Regions from separate parts of the Blautia hydrogenotrophica DSM 10507 genome, predicted to be linked through region 1. Evidence: riboswitches for the same ligand, from Rfam matches in the RefSeq annotation. Region 1 holds a riboswitch; each other region holds the start of a gene.

Region 1 (5,885 bases):
AAATGGCCAGCTTGACCAGGTGATTGGCTATGACTTGGGTGGAATGGCGACGGCGACTCCCGTAGTTTACAACGATAGAATCTATGTGGGTGTCTGCGGCCAGGGAAACCAGTTCGACCCGGAAAGCGGACACAGTATGGCCGTTTTGGAGGACAGCGAAGAGGGGATTGCCTTAGCGTATGAGGCAGAAGTGCCCGGGTATCCCCAGGCCGCAGCCCTTCTCTCAGATGCCTATGTCCAGGAGGATTACGATGGCGATGGAGTGCCTGACCAGAGAGTGTATCTATATTTTACCTACAACGCAGGTCCGGGAGGAGTCTATTGCCTGTCTGACGAGCCAGGACAGACAGAAGGAGAGGCGAAGTCGGTGTTTACACCACCAGTCGGCAAACGTCAGTTCTGTATCAGCCCACTTTGTGTGGACAGCGACGGAACGATCTATTATAAGAACGATTCCGGCTACCTGATGGCGATTCAGTCTGCGGGGGCTTATCTGGAGAATGTTGCGGTCTCGGCAGATGTGGGAGAGGTCCAGTGGAGTGAAGCGTTTGACAGCGGAACGAAAGAATATTTTCTGACGGCGGACCAGGCTGCGAGTCAGCTGACATTCACTATAGACTGTCCGCAGGGACAGTCGGCGACGGTCGACGGGGAGGCCTGCGACGGAACCTACGTGATGGAGCTGGGTGATGAAAAAGAAGGCCAGATAGAAATCGAGGTGACAGACGGCGAGAACAGCGCCAGCTATGTCTTCCATGTGGTGCTGCAGGAGAATAAGCCGGAGGCTGTGAAAGCTGTCGAAGCGAAGATCGACGAAATTGGTTCTGTGACTGTGGACAGTGAAGGAAAAATTGCCGATGCACGGAAGGCTTATGAGGCGCTGACGGAAGCGGAAAAGAGTCTGGTGAAAAACTATGAGAATCTCCTGGAAGCGGAAGAACAGCTGAAAGTTCTGAAGGAAGAGAGGGAAGCTTTTGTCTCAGGACGGCCGGAGGTAAAAGCAGAAGCCGTATCCTATAACAGTATCAAGCTTACCTGGGAACCGTATGAGAATGCGAAGAGTTATTATGTGTACAGGAAGGTAAAAGGTGGCAGCTTCAAAAAAATTGCCTGGGTTCAGGATTTATCTGATTTATCTTATACAGACAAGACAGCGGTGACTGGGACGGTTTATTACTATACGGTGAAAGCGGCGAGCAAGAAGTGGGGCGAGCCGGTATACAGTAAATATGTGACTGATTTGACAGCCAAGGCTGTGTTAGAGAAGCCATCCATCGGGAAAGCCCAGACCTGGGGCTACAATGGAATCAAAGTGACCTGGGACGAGGTAGCGGGAGCTGACGGCTACCGTCTGTACTATAAGACTGGAAATTCAGCGTGGAAATATGCAACCCAGACCACCGGGACTTCCTACACACATACTGGAGTGATTACTGGACAGGACTATACTTACTATGTGAGAGCTTACCGGACAGTGAACAAAACCAAGGTATTCAGCGCCTATTCAGACGGAAAGACAGGAAAGGCGGTGCCGAAGAAAGCGGTGATCTCCAAAGTGATGGCGGGCAGCAAGAAGGCGGCGCTGAAATGGAATAAGGTAAACGGAGCCAGCGGATATCGTATCTACTATAAGACTTCCGAGAACGGGGAATGGCACTATGTGACCCAGATCGGAAAGGGAAGTACGACTTCGTATACCAACACCGGCCTGAAATCTGGTCAGACTTACTACTACACCATGCGGGCGTACCGCACGGTAAATGGAGAGAAAGTCTTCGGTTCTTACTCTGACTGGAAGACCGTGAAGGTAAAATAGTATGAAAATGGTATCGGTTTGAATATCTTAAAAGAGTATCGCTCTGTCAGCTGTTTGGGTGACAGAGCGATATCAGTTGTGCAATCAGAGATTGTTGTAGGCTTTGTGTAAGCAGAATGTGAACTTTACAATGTCGAAAATATATGATATATTTAATATGTTAACTGGAAATATTTTTTGTATGACCATTTTGATATAATTAAAAAAATAGTAATCAGTTATTGGTTTGAAAAAGTAGATAAGGACCACGGTCAGGCGTCTATATACGCCTGTTTAAAAGGAATCTGGTGAGAGTCCAGAACAGCCTATCTCTACTGTGTGGGGGACGAAAAAGTAGGATACCACTAGGGGAACCTGGGAAGGTACTTGAGTAGGAAGAACCTGAGTCAGGATACAACAACGGGGTCTGTGTAAAGATATTCGTAAGCATGACGAATAGAGTATAGGACAGTTTTAAGAGTGTTCATATTAAGAGAAAGATAGCGTAATTCTACCTGCGAGAGGAAGAATTATGCTTTTTTTTATCTAAATTTACGGGATATGAAGGTTTGCGGACAGAGTCTGTGGGCGGAAGTCTCGTCTATTTGGAGGAGAGGAGGCGATTGGGGAAAAGAAAAGTTTGCGGGAAATTTTCCCAGAAATCAACAGTCGTCAGAAAGACGGCGGTTTAGAGGAGGACTAAGATGAAGAAGAAAACTTACGGCAAACGAATTGCCGCCTGGGTGTTGGCCGCGATTATGGCCACTTCTGCGTGTCCTGAGACTGTGCTTTTGGCGGCCCCTGTGGGAGAACCGCAGGAGGATGTGGAAGCTCTCTCGGAGGAGGGAGAAGAGAATATCCAGGAAAATGAGGAACCGGGGGAGGCGCTGGAGGCCGAAGAACCCGGGAAAACGGATGTGGAAGAGGAAGATTCTTTCGCATTGGAAGCAGCTGAGGGAGAAGAGACCGAGCCGGAAGCTGCACCGGAAGAAGAGACTGTACCAGAAGAAGAAAACAACCTGGAGCCGAAATCCCTGGAAGCAGTGGTTTTGGCAGACACTGGCCTGGTTGCCGATTTTAGCTGGTATCAGGCAGATGAGACGGTTTTCACTCTGAGCAGTGAAGAAGAGATGCGCGCGTTGGCAGAGATCGTGGCGAACGGTCTGTCAGATGACGGATACGGAGCAGAGATCGATGCGGACGATTTTGCAGGGAAGACCATCTTGCTGGATGCCGACATGGATTTCACCGGGGAGACCTGGACCCCGATCGGAACGCAGGAGCGTCCGTTCGCGGGAACCTTTGACGGACAGGGCCATACCGTCACCTATACGGTGGATGGAATGGAGAAGAGCTATCAAGGCCTGTTCGCCTATAACAGTGGTACTCTGCGTGATTTCACCGTTGCAGGTTCCATGGAACTGTCCAAGAGCCAGTACCTGGGCGGTGCGGCGGCTGTGAACAACGGTGTCATTGACGGCGTGGACTCCCAGATGGATTTCACGATGGACGATGTCCATGTGGATTCCACGACGGATATCGCGAACCGCTATGGCTGTTATGTGGGCGGTGTGGCCGGTCTGAACTATGGGACCATTCAGAATGCTACATACAACGGAACCCTGGATGCGGGAACCTTTATCGGCGGTATCGCGGGCTGGAGCTTCGGCGTGATTTCGGATTCCAGCAACAGCGGAAAGATTATTGTACGTGATCTGGACGCAATCTATAATACAGAAAAAGGTGCCGGCGGTATCGCAGGTGTCGTAACTTCCAGAGCCGGTACAGAAGACCCGGCGTTAATCGAAGGCTGCGTCAACAACGGCGAGGTTTGGGGATATTACCATGCCGGCGGTATCACTGCATTCCTGAATTCCGGTACAGTTCGAAACTGTATCAACAACGGATATATTCAAGCATGCTGGAACAATGGCGGTATCGTAGGAGCGATGACGGATATTGAACGGTCAGACCGTCGGCCTTTGTTGGAGAACTGCTACAATACCGGTGAGCTGGACCAGGATTCTTCGACAGCATCAGATCAGGGAATCACTTCTTCCATGCGTTCCTACAATTATTGTGCGGGTATTGTGGGATTCGGTAAGAATGAAGATATCCAGAACTGTTTTAACAGCGGCTATATCCATGGGAAACTGCAGGTGGGAGGTATCATCGGCGGCGACTACAATGGGATGAGAGGTACCATGGACAGCTGTTACAACATGGGTGAAGTGACTGGCGGCAGCTACGTGGGCGGAGTCTCCGGATGGCTGGGCGGCACTGCAGTGACCAACTGTGAAGATTTTGTGGACAAGGTCAGCGAAGAGAATGCCAAGACCATCACAGACCGTCTGAATGCCAATGTGACGGAAGAAAACGGATTCTACGGATGGAACGCTTCTGGCACGGACGTATTCTTTGGAATCGTCTACGGTGTGGATTTCCAGGTGACTCCGGAAGACGCGACAGTGAAGGTCTTCAATTCTGCTGAAGCAGAGGTGCCGGCTGCAGAGGATGGGGCTTATTCTCTCCAAAGCGGCGAGTACACCTATGAAGTGTCTAAAGAAGGCTACCAGACAGAGACTGGAAGCTTCACCATCGGAGATACCGGCCTGTCATTGAGCGTAGAGCTGCTCTCTGTATGGGGCGAGGATGCGGATACCAGCTGGTATGAGGAATCCCAGGAAAGTTTCGTGCTGACGGAGGCAAATCAGCTGGCTGGTCTGGGAAGTCTGGTAACGGCAGGTACTGATTTCGCAGGAAAGACCATTTCACTGGGAGCAGATATCCGTCTGGTGGACAAAGAATGGGCTGGAATCGGGGACGCGAATCATGGATTCGCCGGAACCTTTGATGGAGCCAGCCATAAAATCACCGGACTGGCAGCGAAAGACGGCGCGCTGTTTACCAATATAGTAGCAGGCGGCGTGGTGAAGAACTTAGGTGTCAGCGGTGTGGGCGCGATCGCGGCGACCAATGCAGGAAGCATTGAGAACTGTTATGCTGTGACGACAGACACGAAGGCGGCGGTTGCCCTGGACAATCAGGGAAGCATCCGCAACTGTGTATCTGGAAGCGAGATTCCGGTGGCAGCAGACAATGCTGGTGTGGAGAATTCCTTCTATATTAATGGCACTTATACAGAAGAAAGCTTCACAGACGGTACCATCGCCAAACTTCTGAACCAGAACGCGACGGCTACCAATGGTTGGTATCCGTGGACTGCCGGGGAAGCGGGAACCACTCTGCAGGCAGCGTATACGGCAGCCTTTACCATAGAGACAAAAGATGGTGGAGACGCAGAAGACACGGTGCTGAAGATTTTCGACAGCGAAGGAACAGAGATCACGGAAGAGACCACAGTCAATTATAAGACTGGGGAAAACACCTACCGTCTGATTCCTGGAAAATATACCTACACAGCGACTCTGAGCGGCTATGCGGACCGTGAGGGCAGTTTTACCATTAAGAAAGCGGACCTGACTCGGACCATCACCATGGCGAAACGTTACACTCTCAGATTGACGGTGAGAGACCAGGTGGCATCCACAGCTCTCGCAAACGCGAAGGTGACCGTGAAGAATTCCTCTGGAAAGAGCGAGACCGTGACCTCCAGTAGCAATGGAATCTTTGTCTATAACCTGTTGGATGGAGACTATACGTATGAGATTACCTGTGAGGGTTACCAAGCGACATCTGGAAATACAACGGTTAGTGGCGGAAGCAAATTTCTTAATGTACGAATGAAGAAATACCCGACGCTGTACTTCACAATCGCACCGGAGGATGCGAAGGAAAAAGCAGACATTCAGGTAAAGAATGCCGGCGGAGAGAAGATTTATCCCAACAGTGACGGAAGCTATTCTTTCATCGAGGATGGAACCTATAACTGGACGGTGACCAGTGAAGGCTACTGGACAGAGTCTAAGACCTTCGAGGTAAAAGAAGAGGCAGACAAGAACGTAGAGTTCCGGGAAGCTTTGGAGATGAGTCCGACCTATCCGGTGAAATTCGAGTTCGTCTCTGACAAACCTCAGAATCAGACCATCGAAGTTCTGACAGAGGACGGGGAGACGGTGGAACCGTCGGA
Region 2 (5,885 bases), 690 kb from region 1:
GGTCTTCTTCCAGCTTAGCAGTTTCTCCTTCCAAATCCTCCGTCTTGTTTGAAGAACGATAGCTGTATTCTGCGTCATTGAACACAAAAATTATCTCTGCGATTTTCTTATCAACGATATAATACTTGCTGTCCTGCGCTCCTGCCGGCACTTCAATATACGCGCCAACTTCCCGGAAGGCTTGATTACCCTCCACTTCTTTCATAGGATTTGACACTTCTTTAATTTCTTCCTGTTTCTTAGTACATCCTGCTAAAGTTCCTAGCAAAAAAATGAAAATAAATGTTAACTGTAAAATTTTCCTCATATCTTTTCTGCCTTTCTTTTTTTCTAAGCCAAACGCTCGTTTTCTCCATTCTTCCGTATTATTTTTCTCCATAACTGACGTTTTAGCTCTTTCTTCCCAATCATATAATATTTCTCCGTCTTTTTCCAGGCCAAATCCCACAGATTAGTTCCCCGCCATTTTAAGGAAGTGACACCTACTTTACTCGCTGTCACTACACCGACATACAATGAAAGGCCTCGCGGGAATATCCTCAGCCATACGAAAAAATGCCGTCCTCACAGCATACTCTTGCTGTGAAGACGACACCTGTAATCGAGCAACTTTAAGCTACCACTTTATATCCTGCATGTTCCACTGCTTTTTTGATCTCCTCGTCTGAGACCTGCCGCTCCATCTTAAGCTGAGCATTTTTTCTTTTATAACTGACCTTCGCCGACAGGCCTTCAATCTCATTCAAAGCCTCCGTCACCCGATTCTGGCAATTAACACAGCGCATTCCCTCGATACGAATCTCCTTTTGGTTCACAATCTGCCCTGTCAGCTTCTTCTTTTTCGGTTTAACCGTGCTTTCCCCTCCACAGCAGCTTCCTTCCCCTCGAAGATGTTTGAAAGAACCTCTTAGCCCTGCCAAAATTACCACGGCCAACACAACCACAATGACAATATTGGTAAACATCTCATCTCCCTCCCTTCTTATGTGTTAGCTATTTCTAACTCCTTTTCTGTCCCTATTTTATCACATCAAATTTCCCTGTCAATCCCTTCCTCTTAACCATTGTGACGCCTCCTTTCGATTCCGCCCTTGCTTTCTTTTTTCCTTTCCGTTACAATATAGACAGAATTTTACATAAGCTGCAAAGGAGTACAAATGATAGAGGCAATTATTTACGAATCCAACACGGGATTTACGGAAAAATATGCTCAAATGCTTTCCAAGAAACTGAACCTTCCATCTTGCCCTGCTGGAAAAATGAAAAAAACCTTCTCTCCCGGTATAGAAGTCATCTACATGGGATGGATCTGTGACAAGAGGATACGCGGCCTAGAAAAAGCTCAGAAATACCTTCGCATCGAAGCCGTCATCACTGTGGGAATCCTCTCCCCTACTCCAGGTTTTATCGCTTTGCTTCACCAGTACAACGACCTCATGGATTTGCCTGTCTTCTATCTTAGAGGCGGTATTCGGCGGGAAAAGCTTTCCATCTCTCAAAAACTTATTCTAAACTTGATGGCAAAAAAGCTGGCTGCACCAGTCAAGAGAGGCGGCCTGGACTCTATCTCTAACGCTGACTATCAGGTTGTAGATTCTATTTTACACAGTAACAGTTTTGTCAAAGAACAAAATCTCGAGGAATTTCTCTTTTGGTACCGTACACAAACCGAAGTGAATCCCTATAATAAACCTGTTATTTAGAATTTGTTTATGATTTTCCCAAAACCTTTAGGAATTTTCCATAATTTGCTCACATTTATATTGTATAGTATTACTTGGATAGATGAATAACCACTCTCTATCTCCCCCCTCAAACAAGTTAAAGACAAAACCAGACGATACACTCGTCTGGTTTTGTCTTTTTCCTCTCCTCCACTCTGGGAACGCTCATCAATTTTAATTTTCCACCCGCTCCCCTCCATGTACAAAGTCACAGAGACTTCTCAGCGCCTGCCGACAGATAGTGAATCTGTTCCCCCAGCAGCTTCTTTAGCTCTTCATAGGCTTTGACTCCCGTACAGTGGCAAGTATAGTACTCACAAGGCCTGCACATCAGATGGGATGCCAACTTCTGGTAGAATTCACAGCGTTTCTTTTCATCTTCCTCATAAATATTATTCAGATGAAGACCGCCGATTACCTGTGTCAGAGGGCCCCCTGGCAGCTCTTCTGCCTTACTCAGAATATTTACGATACCGTTATGAGCGCAACCGCAGACCAATACTCTTCCAGCCTCCTGATGTACCAAAAGATTCTGTTCATGTTCGAAAGTATCAAGTTCTTCTTTTCCATCCTTTTCCCAGTAAAGATTGTCATTGGCCGGAGATGCACAGATTCTTCCTCTCACTCCTGAGAACACTTCCAATTCTTCATCCAGACGGTAGCCACCTCTGTGTACAACCAACCTGGAATGATCCCTCAGGGCTGAATCCAGCCCTATATAGCGGATTCTCTTAGGATGAGCATCGTGGGCATAATATTTTCCAAACACTCCGGCCTGCACATGAACATCTGCTCTGGAATTCTCCTGTAAAAATGCACTCAGTCCGCCTCCGTGGTCATAATGTCCGTGGGATAAAAAAGCCACATCCACCTGGCTGATATCCACTCCCAGCCTCTTTGCATTTTCCAAAAAAGAGGCATCTGGTCCCATATCAAACAAAACCTTATGCCTCTGAGTCTCTATATATAAACTAAGTCCATGGCGGCACAGATACCTCTCTGATACCGCTGTATTTTCCATCAAAACCGTTATTTTCATTTTCTTCTCCATTTCCACAGACTTCTTTGTACTATTTCTTCTGATTCTTTTTCACTAGCTCCATGATCTCATGATATTTACCCGTCACATATCCATAATTTTCCCGCCTATGAGGTAACATGCACTTAGAACAATCCTTAATCCCTCCGTCTAATATTCTGAAATTGCCACCGCATTTATCTCCTAACGCATACAGAGGACAATAACAGAACAGACAATTAAAATTCTCAAGGTCCTTTGTCTCATGGCACGGAAAGTACTCGCAATTTTTGTGACAAAAAAAAGAGAACTCCTTGTCCTCCCAAAACTCTTTCTTCTCTTTCATTGTGAACTCCTCTTTAAGGGGGGTGCGATTTACTCCAGCGCTAGACAGTTCGTTCATGAGTGCGCGGAGGGAACGAATGACCAGAGTAAATCGCCTGCCATTTAATCATGCATAATTCATATGAACAGGCGGATTCCATAAAAAGCATCTGTTCTTACAGATACGCATCTGAGATTGCGGATTATCTCAGAAGTGGCTGTTACACTTTACACGGAAGCTTCACCTCGCCATACTAAGCAGGTTTCCTGGCTCCAGGCTCATCGCTCTGTCTCTCCTTCTCATGCGCACTGCGCACAATGGATTCTCGAGACTTCACTCCTCTGATACAGTGACCGGATCGCTCAGGCATCTCACCTGATTCCCTTTTCCATCCATTCCCACAATAAATGGCTGGCACTTAATATGTTCATTATGGAATTATACAGGGTGTATTATAGCATTGTGGTACACCAATGTCAAGTGCTATTGCCGAATTTCCTACAAATATTGTAACAGTTCAACCATATAGTGTGACAAGGGGCTTACCCAGCATACGAGCCCTCTTGCCGCCTATCGGCAGCACCTCCAAAAAGTATAAGCTACAGATTGCTCCGTGCATCGCACTCCCGCAATCCTAACAGGCATTCACACTCCGGCGCATACGCCTGTGTGCTCACACAGTAAAAAGCCGCTGCAAAATAGCCTTGAACTATCTTGCAGCGGACTCTCAACTCAATTACATAACTCTTCTTACTGAAAGAATTGTACGGTAAGCCGCATTGTCACTAATCTTGATACCACCTGCTGGATATGGAGCACTATTGGATGCGTGAACAATCCTGCCACCTCCAAGATAAATTGCCACATGTCCGCCGTAGCAGATCAAGTCTCCTGGCTGTGCCTCTGAGTAAGAAACCTCTGTTCCCACGTTCATCTGGTCATAGGAAGTTCTCGGAAGACTCACTCCAAAATTTGCATACACACTCTGAACAAAACCTGAACAGTCAGCTCCATTTGTAAGGCTTGTTCCACCGTATACATAAGGATTTCCCACAAACTGTGTAGCATAGTCAGCTACCGATGAACCACTTCCAGAATAACTTACAGAAGAATCTGTACTGCCTGACTCACTGTAGTCTGTGTCCTCCACAGTGTTGTCCTCATCGATGACATTTCCATACTCATCAGTAACCACATCCTCAGAGCCATCCTCCTCATAAGTGCCATCTTCTTCTGTGTAATCTTCTTCACCGTCTGCATCCTCAGCATCAGTATCTTCTTCCTGATTATTTGCCTCCTCGGCAGCAGCTGCAGCAGCCGCAGCTTCCGCTTCTGCCTGACGTCTCGCCTCTTCCTCAGCGGCAATCCTCTCAGCTTCCAGTCTCTGAATCTCTGCCGTCTGTTCTTCCAACAAGGCTGCATATTCATTGGCCTGCTGTTGTGCATAAGCAATCTCATTGCTTGCATTGTTAGCCGCACTCTGTTTCTCACTAATCTGTACTTCCAGGTTCGCCTGATTTGCCTCCTGCTCAGCCTTCATGTCTTCCAGCTCAGCTTTCTCTCCATTCAACTGCACGCCCAGAGTTTTGATCTCCTTGATCGTCTCCACATATTTATTTAAAGCGTCACGGTCATATTTATACATCTTCTGAGTATACTCAGCCTTGTTCAATAACTCAGACAGATCATTAGAATCCAACATCAGGTTATACCAGGCATTGCTTCCGCCATTCTCATACAGATACTGAATTCTGAGCTTCATCGCCTCGTACTGCTTCTCTTTGTTAGCCTTTGCTCTCTTTAAATTCTTTCTGGTCTTTTGAATCTCTGCTTCCTTATTGGAAATATCCGTATTCAAAACCTCAATATTAACCATTGTATTTACTAAATCCTGATCCAAAGACGCAATCTCCGCATTCAGTGATTCGATCTGAGCTCCCAAATCATTAATATAACTGTATGTAGCATCCAGCTGACTGCTAGTATATGCCGCTTCTTCTCTTAATTCTTCTTCTCGTGATGCACTAACAGTCATCACCTGACTTGCACTTATTAAGAGTGCCAATGTTAAGCACACAATTCTTTTTTTCATAATTCACACCCTTCGTAAATTTTCTGGACGGATATTTAATATATCCGTAACATTTTCTTTACTTCTCCTACATATTAACACAATATTACAAAGGATGCAAGCCTAAAATTAATTTTTTTAAAAACTTTGTAACAATTTCGTTGCGTTTATTTTATATTATTCCGGGAGATGTTTCGATATGAAGGGCCAAAATCTATCAAGCTTAACACTATGTTTTCAGATTCTCAGCATATATTCACAGTTCCAATGCAATCTTCATCATACTATGAAAGCTCTCCTGCCTTTCCTTCGCGCTTAGGGATTCCTTCCGGTACAGATGGTCTGAGATTGTCAACAGACACAGGGCCTGTTTTCCTGCTCTGGCCGCATTCATATAGAGAGCAGCCGCTTCCATTTCAACACATAAAACTCCCATCTTCTTCCACTGCTCACTGCTCACTTCATTGTAAAAAACATCGCTAGAAAGAATATTTCCCACATGCACAGGCGTCCCTTGTCTCCTCGCCACGTCCACAGCCTTTTCCACCAGCTCATAGCTGGCAATCGGCGCAAAGGTTCCCGGAAGCTGATACTGATGAGCATAATTGGAGTCTGTGCATGCCCCCAGACCTACGACCACATCCATCACTCTCAGATCATCCTGAATTCCACCGGCAGAACCAATTCGAATGATCTTATCCACATCATAAAAGTGAAACAGCTCATAGGAATAGATGCCAATAGAAG
Region 3 (5,885 bases), 290 kb from region 1:
CCTGCTCCGGACGGTCCCACAAGGGCGACTGTCTCTCCAGACCGTACACAAAAGGAGATATCTTTTAACGCAGGTTCCAGCTCTTCGCGATATTGAAAACGAACATGTTCAAATTGGATTTCAGGCAGTATTTCCTCAGGGCTGATATTTTCCCCAAGATCCTCAACTAACGGTTTGGTCTCCAATACTCGGTAGACCCGGTCAGCAGCCGCAAAAATTAATCCGAAATTACGGGCTGTACCGCAAACCTCCACCACCGGCCCAAGTACCATCCCGGCCAACACTACAACTACGGGATACATAGCTGTATTCAACGCCCCTTTTGCAGCCATCTGTGCTGCAATGGCAGCCACGCACAACATGGATATTCCGAGAGTTGCCTGCAAAAAGGCACCTTCTGTTCCGAGACGTTTCCCATATGCCAGCTGACTGTCATAGAGACGCTTCATATAAGCAGTATTTTTTCTGCGGTAACGGGAGCGGTTGTTTAAAGACAGAATTTCTTTCATTCCCTGAATTCCTTCCATCGTCACCGCACTGGCTTCTCCTAGTTGCTCCCGAACGATTTTTCCCTGTCTGTCTGCTTTTTTTCTCATCCAAGCTGGAATCCAGAGAATGAGTATGAGAAAAACGAGCAGGACTCCTGGCAAAATAGGTGAGAGATATCCTAGGCAGATCATTAAAATCACTGGTACAAAGGTAGCCACCAGTATACTTCCAAAAGAATGGGCAAAAAACCATTCCAACAATTCCACATCACTCATCAGTGTGGATGCCAGTTGGCCAGAACGCATATTCAAGAGAAGTACTGGTGATACTCTCTCTATGGCATCAAACAACATAATTCGAAAATTTGCCAAAACTTTAAAGGCCACATCGTGAGCCAGCCACATCTCCAAAAAGTAGAAAACAATTCTGGCTGCTGCCACAGCTGCCAACAAAAGAAAAACTTGATGTCGATGTTCTAACAAAGTCCCTTCTAGTGCCATTCCTACCAGACCGGCTCCCACAACAGAGACCCCGACGATAGACAACTGATGCCCTATGCCACAGACTACAGCCCCAAACATCCTCAGACGGTACGCTTTTATTTTTGTCGATAGGCGAATAACATTTTGCAATCTTGTCTTTCCTGTCTTATTGTGATTCTTCTTTTCCATAATTTTGTGCCTTTACTAATCCTTGATATACCTTATTGTTACTGAGTAGTTCCGCGTGTGTTCCAGAACCAGACAGTCTTCCCTGCTCCAACACATAGATCCGGTCAGCTTTCACCACTGCGGAAAGCCTGTGTGCAATTACCACAGTTGTCCTACCTTGCATACAGCGCTCCAAAGCCTCTTGAATTTCCTTCTCATTTTTGAGATCTACACTGGAAGTGGCTTCGTCCAAGATCAAGATTGGAGCATCTTTTAGGATTGCCCTGGCGATTGCAATCCGCTGCCTTTCACCCCCTGAGAGCGTAGCCCCTCTCTCTCCAACGACAGTGTCATATCCTTGCGGAAGCTCCATGATAAAATCGTGAGCATTTGCTGTCTTGGCTGCCTGCTCCACCGCATAGTCAGAGGCGTCTGGACGAGCCATCTTAATGTTTTCTCTCACAGTTCCATAGAACAGATAGGATTCTTGAAACACCACCGCGATTTGACTCCTAAAAGACTGGGCCGCATATTCCTTTAGACTTTTTTCTCCAACCAGAATCGTTCCAGAATCGTAATCGTAAAAACGAAGCAGTAAATTGACTATAGTAGATTTTCCGGAACCAGATTTTCCCACAATCGCGGTCACTTTTCCCGCTTCCATCTTCATATCAACGTGTTTAAGGACATCATACCCTTCCTTTTCATAGCGAAAGGTGAGATCTTTCAATTGAATTTCTGGGAGTGTATCGGAAAAACAGCAAGTTGTTTTTCCATCCTTGATGGTAACCGGTTCGTCTAGAACTTCAAACAGCTCTTCTGCGACAGAAAGCCCAAGATAGCTTCCATGCCAGTAAGTATTTAAGTCATTTAATGGCTTCATACACTCTCCAGACAGAAACAAAATAATCAGCAAAGACTGGTAATTGATATTTCCCTGTGCCATATGAACTGCCGCTAACGCTACGCTAGCGGCAGTGCCAATGGTCGTACAGGCGACAATCACTGACGAGTCTGACAAGGAGATTCCCAGATTCTTCATGGAATTTGCTGCGAACTTCCATGCACTTTTTGACAGTCTTTTTCCCTCTCTTTGACTTGCACCCAGAGATTTTAATGTACTCATTCCCTGCATGTCATCAATGTATTGGGAATTTAGCTGAGCATATTCTTGCCAGTATTCAATCATCACCCGTGAGACAGCGGGCATAAAAAGATGTGGAATTACAATGGACAGGATTGTCAAAACCAAAACCAGCAGTCCTACGGCAGGATCTAAAGACCAGAGGTAAACTGTGGAAAAAACCGTCGTCGCCAGAACAACCAAAATCTGAGGAAGATACTGTGTCAAAAAAGCCTCAAAGGACTCCACTCCATCCGTAATCAGAGACTGAAGATTTCCGCTTCGCCTCTCATTGCGGTAGGACGGACCTAATTCCATCAACTTTTCCAACATGACATCCCGAATAACGCTTTTGACTTTTGCTGCCATCTTCTTGGTATATCCTTCCTGAAAGCGAAGAATCCAAGCCCTTGCCAAAAGTGCTGCAAGACACAGAAGAAACCAGGTAAAGACTGTCTGTAGTTCTTCCTGGGCAAACACCGCGCTCACTCCTTGGGCCAAAAAAAATGCCTGAGTAAAGCTAAGCGCCACGACGGCAAGACTGATTGTGGTCTTTACCGCTGTCTCTTTTTTAGCTTTACCTAGAAAGGTAATCAGACGTATGTATTTTCCCATAGCAGACTCCTTTACTTCTGTGCACCCACAAGAAATTCCGGAGTCAAACCGTTTAATTCACGTCCCAATTCGTCCCACACACGATCTGTGATGTCCCTTTGGGCAAACACTTTGGAGAAACCCAATTTGAGCAGGCAATCTAAATCCCACTGGGGACGGAGCTTGTCGCTTAGATATAATCTTTTACTCAGCACTCTACCTTTTTCTTCATCTGCGTGAGCGTGGATACCTCTTCCGTATTTTCTTCGAATCTGTTCTTCTCTTTCTTTATATTTTTGTCCCAGACTCTCATCAAAAAGATGAAGATACCAGCAGGCGTCAAATACCAGCAAACTGCCGCCTGGTTTTAGTACCCGAAACCATTCCCTGTATGCTCTCTTAGGGTCGTCTAAAGTCCATGTGATATTGCGACAGAGGATTGCGTCAAAGCTTTCGTCTTCGAATTTTAAATTTTGGCAGTCCATTGTCAGAAGTTGTGCTTGCTGGCCCCATTGCTTGACATTTTCTTTGGCGCAGGCGATCATATTCTCTGTAATATCAATTCCAATGACCTGATGGCCTTCTTCGCCTAGAATAATTGGAAAAAATCCAGGGCCTGTTCCCACGTCCAATATTTTCAAATTTCTCTCTGCTGGCAAATATTCACCGATTAGCTCTTTCCATGCCTGTCTGGCAGGTCCATTCAATTCTTCTTGGATTCCGCGGCTGTAGACATCAGCTTCTCCTTCCCAGTAATCCTTGATTTTTTCATTCAGTTCCATTTCATTCTCCTTTCTTGACACCTTTCTGTATGTGTATCCCGCTATAATAAAAAAACTCTGCGTCCCCCAATTGTTGTTCAAAAACGATGGAGAATCTGCAGAGTTTTTTCTGGAATTATCAGCACACGCGGTCCGCCGCAAGCGGACAATATCTTTTTTTAAACGCTTATTCGTAGCAGAACGTTTAAACGATAAAAAGAATTTTCACATATCAGTGTGAACAAGCTCTTTTCTGTTCCACAAAAAAAGAGGCAGACGTACATCTGCCCCCGAACGTTCTTCCCTGTGCTGTCCATACATTCAAATTCCCACCGAATATGACTGTAACAACGCAATATGGCAAGTCTCCTGACTCGAATTCATTCTACTCCTCACCTTCCCGGATGGCTCCAGTGGTCTTTGAGTTTCGTCCTTCTCACAGTAGCGGGGGCTGTCCTGGCTTTTACCAGATTCCTTTTTAAGTTATCCGCATTTATGAACGGACAACACCATATTGTATTATGTTAAACTGTTTAATATTATATATACAAGTGTTCTACCTTATTTGTCAAGTAAATAACAATAATTAGGTATTCATTTCGTAAACTTCCAAAAATATAGCAAAATATTCTCTTTGTTTGGGCTTTTCCAGTGGAAAAAAATGATAAAAAGTGGTATAATACAAAGAAGTTAGCAAAAACTAATATCTATGTAAAAAGGAGGAATCACTGTATGAACACAGCGCAGCTAGAACGCATGAAAAATGGAGCAGGTTTTATCGCAGCTTTAGACCAGAGCGGCGGCAGCACTCCAAAAGCCTTAAAAGCTTATGGAATCCAGGAGACGGAATACCATTCTGAGGAGGAGATGTTTGATCTGATTCACCAGATGCGCAGCAGAATTCTCACCAGCGATGCTTTTACCTCGGAACATATCTTGGGCGCGATTCTGTTTGAAAAGACCATGAACAGCAAAGTGGATGGTCTGTACTCCGCAGACTATCTGTGGGAGAAAAAAGGAATCGTTCCTTTCTTGAAAGTTGATAAGGGCCTAGATGAGAAAAAAGATGAGGTTCAGCTGATGAAACCTATTCCGAATTTAGACAAAATTTTGGAGCAGGCCAGGGGGAGAAATATCTTTGGAACTAAAATGCGTTCTGTGATCCACAATGCAAACCAAAAAGGAATCCGTGAAATCGTAGATCAGCAATTCGATATAGGATTAAAGATTGTTCAGAAGGGGTTCGTGCCGATTCTTGAACCTGAAGTAAATATCAATAGTAATTCTAAAAAAGAAGCAGAGGAAATTCTGATCGAGGAAATTATGCAACATATGAAGGCACTGGATTCTTCTGTGAAATTAATTTTTAAAGTGAGTATTCCGACTGTGGCAGGTTTGTATTCAGATCTGATGAAAGATTCAAAGACTGTGCGTGTTGTAGCGCTCTCCGGCGGATACAGCCGCAACGAGGCAGACGAATTATTACGGGAAAATCCTGGCTTGATTGCAAGCTTCTCAAGAGCCCTCCTGTCAGATCTTAACGCAAAACAGACACAGGAAGAATTTGATGCTGCTCTCGGAAAGGCAATCCATGAAATCTATGAGGCATCCATGGCTGAATAAGAAAAAAGTTAGACAAAATCTATCGTCTGTGAATGAGTTCGGTATTTACCGGACTCATTCTGTTTTTATGTTATAGGAAAAGCCTTGTCACACTAATGTGTGAAAGCCCTTTCCTATAACACAAATACTCCGTAGGATCGCACCGCGGAGACGAAAATGCGGTTGCTGACGCAACCCGCTGCAGACAGAGAATCCTGCCTCGCAGGATTCTTTTTTATATGGCTTGCCCATTTTATTTTAAAATTTAGACATGGGCTCTCACTAATCCAATCCCAAGTCCTCCAGGACCCACATGAGATCCAATACTCATAGTTAGCGGAAGGTGTACTAGTTCCAAGTCAGGAAAATGATTTTTGAGCTCTGATTTGAAATATTCCAACTTATCTGCTTCCATCGCTGTGTTGGCAATTCCGACTTTTAACTGTCCAGAGTGATAAAATTCCCCTAGGCGAGTATTAATATCTTTGTCCAGTGCCTTACACATTTCTTTAAATGCAGCTTTCATTCCACGTTTAACTACATACATATCTAATTTTTCTCCTTGAATTGTCAATACGGGCTTTAAATTCAACATAGAACCTATGGCGGAGACCGCTGGTGTAATCCGTCCGCCTTTTTTTAGATATTCCAGAGTGTCCACGACAA
Region 4 (5,885 bases), 530 kb from region 1:
AGAATTCCCTGACCTGCCGCCGGAAGCATTTCTTCTACTGTGAAATAACGACTGATTCTCCCCTGAAGTCCCAATCGCTTCACTCCTGCCGCTGCCAGCACCAGAGCGCTGTACTGGCCCGAGTCCAGTTTTTCCAGCCTGGTCAATACATTTCCTCGAACACTTTTGCACTCTGCCTCTGGGAATAATTTTTTGAGCTGAATGCATCTGCGCAGGCTGGAACTTCCAATAGGCTTAGATAAGTCCAGTTCTTTCTCTCCCTGGGGCAAAATCAACACATCCCTGGGATCTTCCCTCTTAGAATAAGCCACCACCGGAAGATCCTGCGCTACCTCCATCGGAAGATCTTTCAAGCTATGTACAGACAGATCGCTTCTGCCATCCAGCAAAGCTCTATCCAGCTCCTTGACAAACAGACCTTTTCCCCCTATCTGATCTAAGGTCCTGTCTAAAATAATATCTCCCGTCGTCTTCATTGTGATAATCTGTGCATCCAGACCCTGAGCTCTCAGATAATTCTGGACAAGTTCACTTTGAATCACTGCGAGTTTGCTCTCCCGGCTCCCAATTCTGATTGTATTCATATATCTTCCTCCATCAATACTTTCTCAATAGCTTCCCGCACTCTTCTCGCTTTTTGATGATCCAACCCACTGGCATTGATACCAATCACCATCTCCTTATATCTCACAATACCAGGAAAATAGAAATCACACTTTTCCTTATCGCTGGCCACATTTACATAGATTCCCTCTTCCTTACAAATACGGTAAATATCATCATTGACTCTGCGGTCATCTGTGGCCGCAATCACCATATAGGCATCTGAAAGATCAGATCTTCTGCACTTTCGGTTTATCCAGGCTACTGCGCCCGCCTTAGACAGATCTTCCAACTCCTGAGTCACCTTAGGGGATACCACTCGAATCTCTCTTGTAAACTGGCTCAGGGCCTTTACCCTACGGGTCGCAATTTTTCCGCCTCCCACTACTACTGCCAATTTTCCTTCCAAATTTACATACAACGGAAAAAAGCTTTTACTCTTCATACAATTTCTCCAGTCCAGCCACACACTCCAAAAACGCCTCCTGCTCCAAGGCATCTCTCAGTCCAAATATCATCTTATTGACTACTTTGCCCGCAGCAGTGTCAATTACCTGTGTCAACCGCTCCCTATCGGAATCCTCCATAGGCGTATTTTTAAGAATCTTTGCAATTCTCAGATTTAAATCGTGAACTGCCTCTGCTTTGATCTCCTGAATACGCGGAATCACGTCTCGTCCATCCAGCCACTGATAGAATTCCTCCATCATTTCATGGACAATCGCTCCCGCTTTTTGCATACTTTCTTGCTGCTCCTCGCAGGCTGCTTCCATCTTAAAACTATCCATATCATACAGAGTCACCTGTGAAAGCTGCGCCAGCGCAGGTTCCACATCTCTCGGTACTGCAAGATCAATGAGAATCACTGGATGTCCCAATTCTATTCCTTCAAACAGCTCTCGGCGCAACGTGTAATTAGGGCTGGCCGTAGCACTGACTACCAAGTCACATTTTGGCAGATATTCCATTCTCTCTCCATAATTAATGCGCTTGCATCCCATCGGTATATTCACGACACCGCTGCGATACTGGCGAACAGTCACCGTCACATCTGCACCGTTTTCTCTCAGAGTCTGAGCGGTAATCTTTCCCATCTCACCATTTCCAATAACCATACAGGTCTTTCCCTTGACCTCATAGCCTTTTTCTCTTAGGCAGGCAATCGCCTGATGAATCACAGAGAGATTGCCTCTAGAAAATGCAACTTCTGTCTTAATCTTTTTCCCGGCAGTGATCGCCATACGAAACAACACTTCCAGCACACTATCCGTAGTAAAATGCTCTCTCGCCAAAGACAGGGCATCTTTTACCTGGGTCAGAATCTGATCCTCCCCTAAAATCTGTGATTTTAATCCGCTGGTCAAATAGAATAAATGTTCCACGGCCTCTGCGTCTTTTCTTTCAGTAAAACAATCTCTGTACTGTCCCGCCGGAACTTCTTTTATCTTACAAAGACTGGCATAGAGATCCCCCTCCCAGTCTTCGGCAGTGCTGACCCACACCTCCATGCGGTTGCAGGTTGATAAAATAATGCAGCCTGATATCTCATTCTCCTGAAGCAATTCTTCCATAGCACTGCTGGCATCCTTCTTTGTAAATGCAAATTTAGCCCGAATATCCACAGGTGCCATACTGTGATCAATTCCGATCATGGAAATACTCATAGTTCTTCTTCCCCTAACTTTCCTTTGTCTTTCTCATAAGACTTCTTCTGATCTTATTTCGCTTTTTTTATCATATCATAACCCCATTCAATGTCAATTCTATGGTTTCTTTTTTTCAAAAAATTCTCCCTCACAAACTTGGATCTGTCAGGAAAAATCATCTGTGAATAGCTGTAAAACGTTTAAAAAAACACTGTATAATAGTTGACAATTCATAATCGAAAGCCTATAATAAATTTCGGCAATTTCTTGTATATGGTCCTTAAACAGGATAAATGGGAAAAGAGTGCAAATCTCTTACGGTCACGCCGCTGTAAAGGAGGAGCGTTCCCCACAATCCACTGGTTCGCCGGGAAGGAGGGGAAATCGCAGAGATTCCTAAGTCAGAATACCGCCATATACAAGCTTCGCACATGGTTACGAACGATGACCTGGTGCTTATGTTTCTTCTGCCAAAAGAGAAGGAACCGCTGCGCCTGTCTGTCGCTCAGACAGGCTTTTTGTATATCAAAAGCGACTGACGACAGCTCTTATGCCAGCCCTGTGCCTTTGTCTTACTTCATTTAAAGAAAGGGGAACTAAAAATGACCAAAAAACAAAAAAAGATTGTATTGCTATCCACAATCTTTGCCTTGACTTTCGGAATTACTCCCGCAGTCAGCGCCATGCATATCATGGAGGGATATCTTCCCGGCACCTACTGTATCGCCTGGGGTATCCTGTGTATTCCTTTCCTGGCAGCAGGCTTTTTCTCCATGAAAAAGACAGTGGCTGCTAACTCCCGGCTACTGCCGCTTCTAGCGATGGCCGGCGCTTTTGTGTTCGTGATTTCTTCACTGAAAATTCCGTCTGTGACTGGGAGCTGCTCCCACATGACAGGAACCGGATTAGGTGCCATTCTTTTTGGACCATCCGCTGTCAGCATCCTGGGCATTATCGTCTTACTTTTCCAGGCTATCCTGCTGGCTCACGGCGGGCTGACTACCTTAGGAGCAAACACATTTTCCATGGCTGTCGCAGGCCCGTTTGTCTCTTACGGAGTCTTCCTTCTCTGCAAAAAAGCCAATGTAAATCGAAAAGTCAGCGTCTTTTTAGCAGCCACTTTGGGAGATCTGTTTACCTACTGTGTAACCGCTATCCAGATGGCTTTCGCTCACCACGCGGATACTAGCATTGCAGGCGCTATGGGAAAATTTTTGACAGTATTTGCACCAACACAGATACCTTTGGCAATCATCGAAGGAATTTTGACGGTTCTGATTATCTCCGCGTTGGAGACCTATGCAAAACCGGAGCTGCGTTCCATCGGATTTTTAAAGGAGGTGCACTGATATGAAAAAATCGACGGTGCTCATTTTAATTATTGTTGTCATTCTCATGGCTTTTATTCCACTGTTTGCCATGCCTGATAAGGAGTTCGGCGGTTCTGACGATGCGGGAAGCGTTGTTGTCGAAGAAGTCGACTCTAGCTATACACCATGGTTTGAACCAATCTTTGAAAAAGCTCTCGGTCATGAACTTCCCGGAGAAGTCGAAAGCCTGCTGTTTTGTCTTCAGACAGGTATCGGCGTGGGTGTGATCGCTTTTGTCATGGGCAGATATGTAGAACGGAAAAAATGGCTCAGAGAAGAATAATTTCTGTATCCCGGCGAAAGGAGTACTTATGATTGCCATCGATCAGCTATGTTACCGCTCTAAACTTAGATATCACAATGCCGGAGAAAAATTTGCATTTACAACCCTGACCCTTTTATTTTGTGTGGTCAGTCGTTCTGTTGTAATTGCTGGAATTGTCCTGGTAACGACAGGGATTCTCACCATATACAAGGGTGGAATCCCTTTTTTCCGTTATCTGAAATTCCTCACAGTCCCTCTAGTCTTCCTGATTCTGAGTACTGTGGCCATCGTCTTAAATGTCTCAAAGACACCGTCAGATCTCTTCGCTCTTTCCATTGGAAGCTGGTATTTGACCGGCAGCAAAGCTTCCTTATTATATGCAGTACAATTGATTTTGACTGCACTGGCAAGTGTCTCTTGTCTGTACTTTTTTTCATTTAGTACTCCTATCACAGATTTTATCCATGTATTGCAGAAACTGCACTGTCCTCGGTTAATCATCGAACTCATGCTTCTGATCTATCGATTTATTTTTATACTTATGGAGATATCCTCGGCAATCACAACCGCCCAGAACTCTCGTCTGGGCAATAAGGATTTCATCACCTCATGCAAATCCTTCGGTTTCATGGCCTCAGCTCTCCTAATCCGGGCAATCAAAAAATCCAATCTTCTCTACGATGCCATGGAATCCCGTTGTTATGACGGAACCATCCGCGTACTTCATGAGAATTTTCCGCCCAAAAGACGTGAAATCCTCTATATCTTACTGTTTGAAACATTTTTACTTGCAGTCACTGTGATTTTGCGGCTGCGATAAGAAAGGCAAACCCATATGAAAGATATTATACTAAAAGCCCAAGAACTGTATTTCTCCTACGATGACGAAAACACCCATTCTCTGAACGGACTTTCCCTCGAAATTCAGCGAGGAAAAAAAGTCGCCTTTATGGGAGCGAACGGCTCAGGAAAATCCACATTCTTTCTGTGCTGCAATGGTATCCACCGCCCCAGCAGCGGTACCCTTTTTGTAGATGGAAAACCCATAGACTACTCTAAAAAAGGACTGTTGGACCTGCGCCAAAAAGTAGGGATTGTCTTTCAAGACCCAGACAACCAGCTTTTCTCAGCCAGCGTCTATCAGGAAATTTCTTTTGGTATTCTGAATCTGGGAATCTCAGAAGAAGAGGCACAAAAAGAAGTGGAAAAAGTCATCGCAGATCTGGAAATCACTCCTTTCAGACACAAACCCACCCATGCCCTAAGCGGCGGTCAAAAAAAGCAGGTTTCGATTGCGGACATTTTGGTTATGCATCCGCAAATCATCATTCTAGACGAACCTGCCGCAGCCCTTGATCCAAAACACACCCAAAAAGTCAATCATATCGTTGACGAAATGACACAGCAGGGAATCACAGTCCTAATGTCCACCCACGATGTGGACTACGCATACCAGTGGGCCGATCAGATCTTTCTATTCAAAGATGGACGAGTACTCTCACAGGGAACTCCCACGGAAGTCTTTGCCGATCAGAACGCCCTAGAAGAGACGAATCTGCATCAGCCAACTGTGATGAAACTCTATTTTCGACTCTGTGAAAAAGGCATTCTTGACCCGTCTTTCCCGGTTCCGAAAAATTTACAAGAACTGGAGCAATATATTGAAAATATTCATCTGTAATCATAGAAAAACACGACACACATCAAAATTTCACAAAGGAGGAACACTCAAACATGAATCAATCAAAAAAACAGGCCATTTTAGTGGTAAGTTTTGGAACTTCCTATAATGCAACCAGAAAGGTCACAATCGACGCCATCGAAGGCGATATCGCAAAAGCTTATCCAGAATATCAGATTTACCGTGCCTGGACCAGCAAAATGATCATCGCAAAGCTTAAAAAACGAGACCAAACTCATATCTTTACAGTCAAAGAAGCCATGGAGAAAATGGCCGAAGATGGAATCACAGATGTAATCGTTCAACCCACCCATGTCATC

The links. Region 1 has a riboswitch for cobalamin ahead of BLHYD_RS09635 (carboxypeptidase regulatory-like domain-containing protein). Riboswitches for the same ligand answer to the same signal wherever they lie in the genome.
Region 2: another riboswitch for cobalamin. It lies ahead of BLHYD_RS13375 (cysteine-rich small domain-containing protein); the one in region 1 lies ahead of BLHYD_RS09635 (carboxypeptidase regulatory-like domain-containing protein).
Region 3: another riboswitch for cobalamin. It lies ahead of BLHYD_RS08315 (class I SAM-dependent methyltransferase); the one in region 1 lies ahead of BLHYD_RS09635 (carboxypeptidase regulatory-like domain-containing protein).
Region 4: another riboswitch for cobalamin. It lies ahead of BLHYD_RS07195 (energy-coupling factor ABC transporter permease); the one in region 1 lies ahead of BLHYD_RS09635 (carboxypeptidase regulatory-like domain-containing protein).

The regions. Positions count from the first base shown of each region.
Region 1 covers NZ_CP136423.1:2,070,928-2,076,812, reverse strand. Annotated here, with positions in the region: gene BLHYD_RS09640 (PQQ-binding-like beta-propeller repeat protein) at 1-1,816, shown strand, start outside; cobalamin riboswitch at 2,047-2,235, shown strand; gene BLHYD_RS09635 (carboxypeptidase regulatory-like domain-containing protein) at 2,500-5,885, shown strand, end outside.
Region 2 covers NZ_CP136423.1:2,763,862-2,769,746, forward strand. Annotated here, with positions in the region: gene BLHYD_RS13350 (hypothetical protein) at 1-307, opposite strand, end outside; gene BLHYD_RS13355 (hypothetical protein) at 331-516, opposite strand; gene BLHYD_RS13360 (heavy-metal-associated domain-containing protein) at 612-965, opposite strand; gene BLHYD_RS13365 (hypothetical protein) at 1,158-1,703, shown strand; gene BLHYD_RS13370 (MBL fold metallo-hydrolase) at 1,933-2,763, opposite strand; gene BLHYD_RS13375 (cysteine-rich small domain-containing protein) at 2,795-3,088, opposite strand; cobalamin riboswitch at 3,307-3,504, opposite strand; gene BLHYD_RS13380 (C40 family peptidase) at 3,804-5,159, opposite strand; gene deoD (purine-nucleoside phosphorylase) at 5,395-5,885, opposite strand, start outside.
Region 3 covers NZ_CP136423.1:1,783,076-1,788,960, forward strand. Annotated here, with positions in the region: gene BLHYD_RS08305 (ABC transporter ATP-binding protein) at 1-1,160, opposite strand, end outside; gene BLHYD_RS08310 (ABC transporter ATP-binding protein) at 1,138-2,877, opposite strand; gene BLHYD_RS08315 (class I SAM-dependent methyltransferase) at 2,889-3,638, opposite strand; cobalamin riboswitch at 3,960-4,146, opposite strand; gene BLHYD_RS08320 (fructose bisphosphate aldolase) at 4,350-5,240, shown strand; gene BLHYD_RS08325 (DegV family protein) at 5,485-5,885, opposite strand, start outside.
Region 4 covers NZ_CP136423.1:1,538,119-1,544,003, reverse strand. Annotated here, with positions in the region: gene hemC (hydroxymethylbilane synthase) at 1-584, opposite strand, end outside; gene BLHYD_RS07205 (precorrin-2 dehydrogenase/sirohydrochlorin ferrochelatase family protein) at 581-1,048, opposite strand; gene hemA (glutamyl-tRNA reductase) at 1,038-2,267, opposite strand; cobalamin riboswitch at 2,507-2,680, shown strand; gene BLHYD_RS07195 (energy-coupling factor ABC transporter permease) at 2,852-3,598, shown strand; gene BLHYD_RS07190 (energy-coupling factor ABC transporter substrate-binding protein) at 3,600-3,902, shown strand; gene cbiQ (cobalt ECF transporter T component CbiQ) at 3,931-4,704, shown strand; gene BLHYD_RS07180 (energy-coupling factor ABC transporter ATP-binding protein) at 4,720-5,565, shown strand; gene BLHYD_RS07175 (sirohydrochlorin cobaltochelatase) at 5,619-5,885, shown strand, end outside.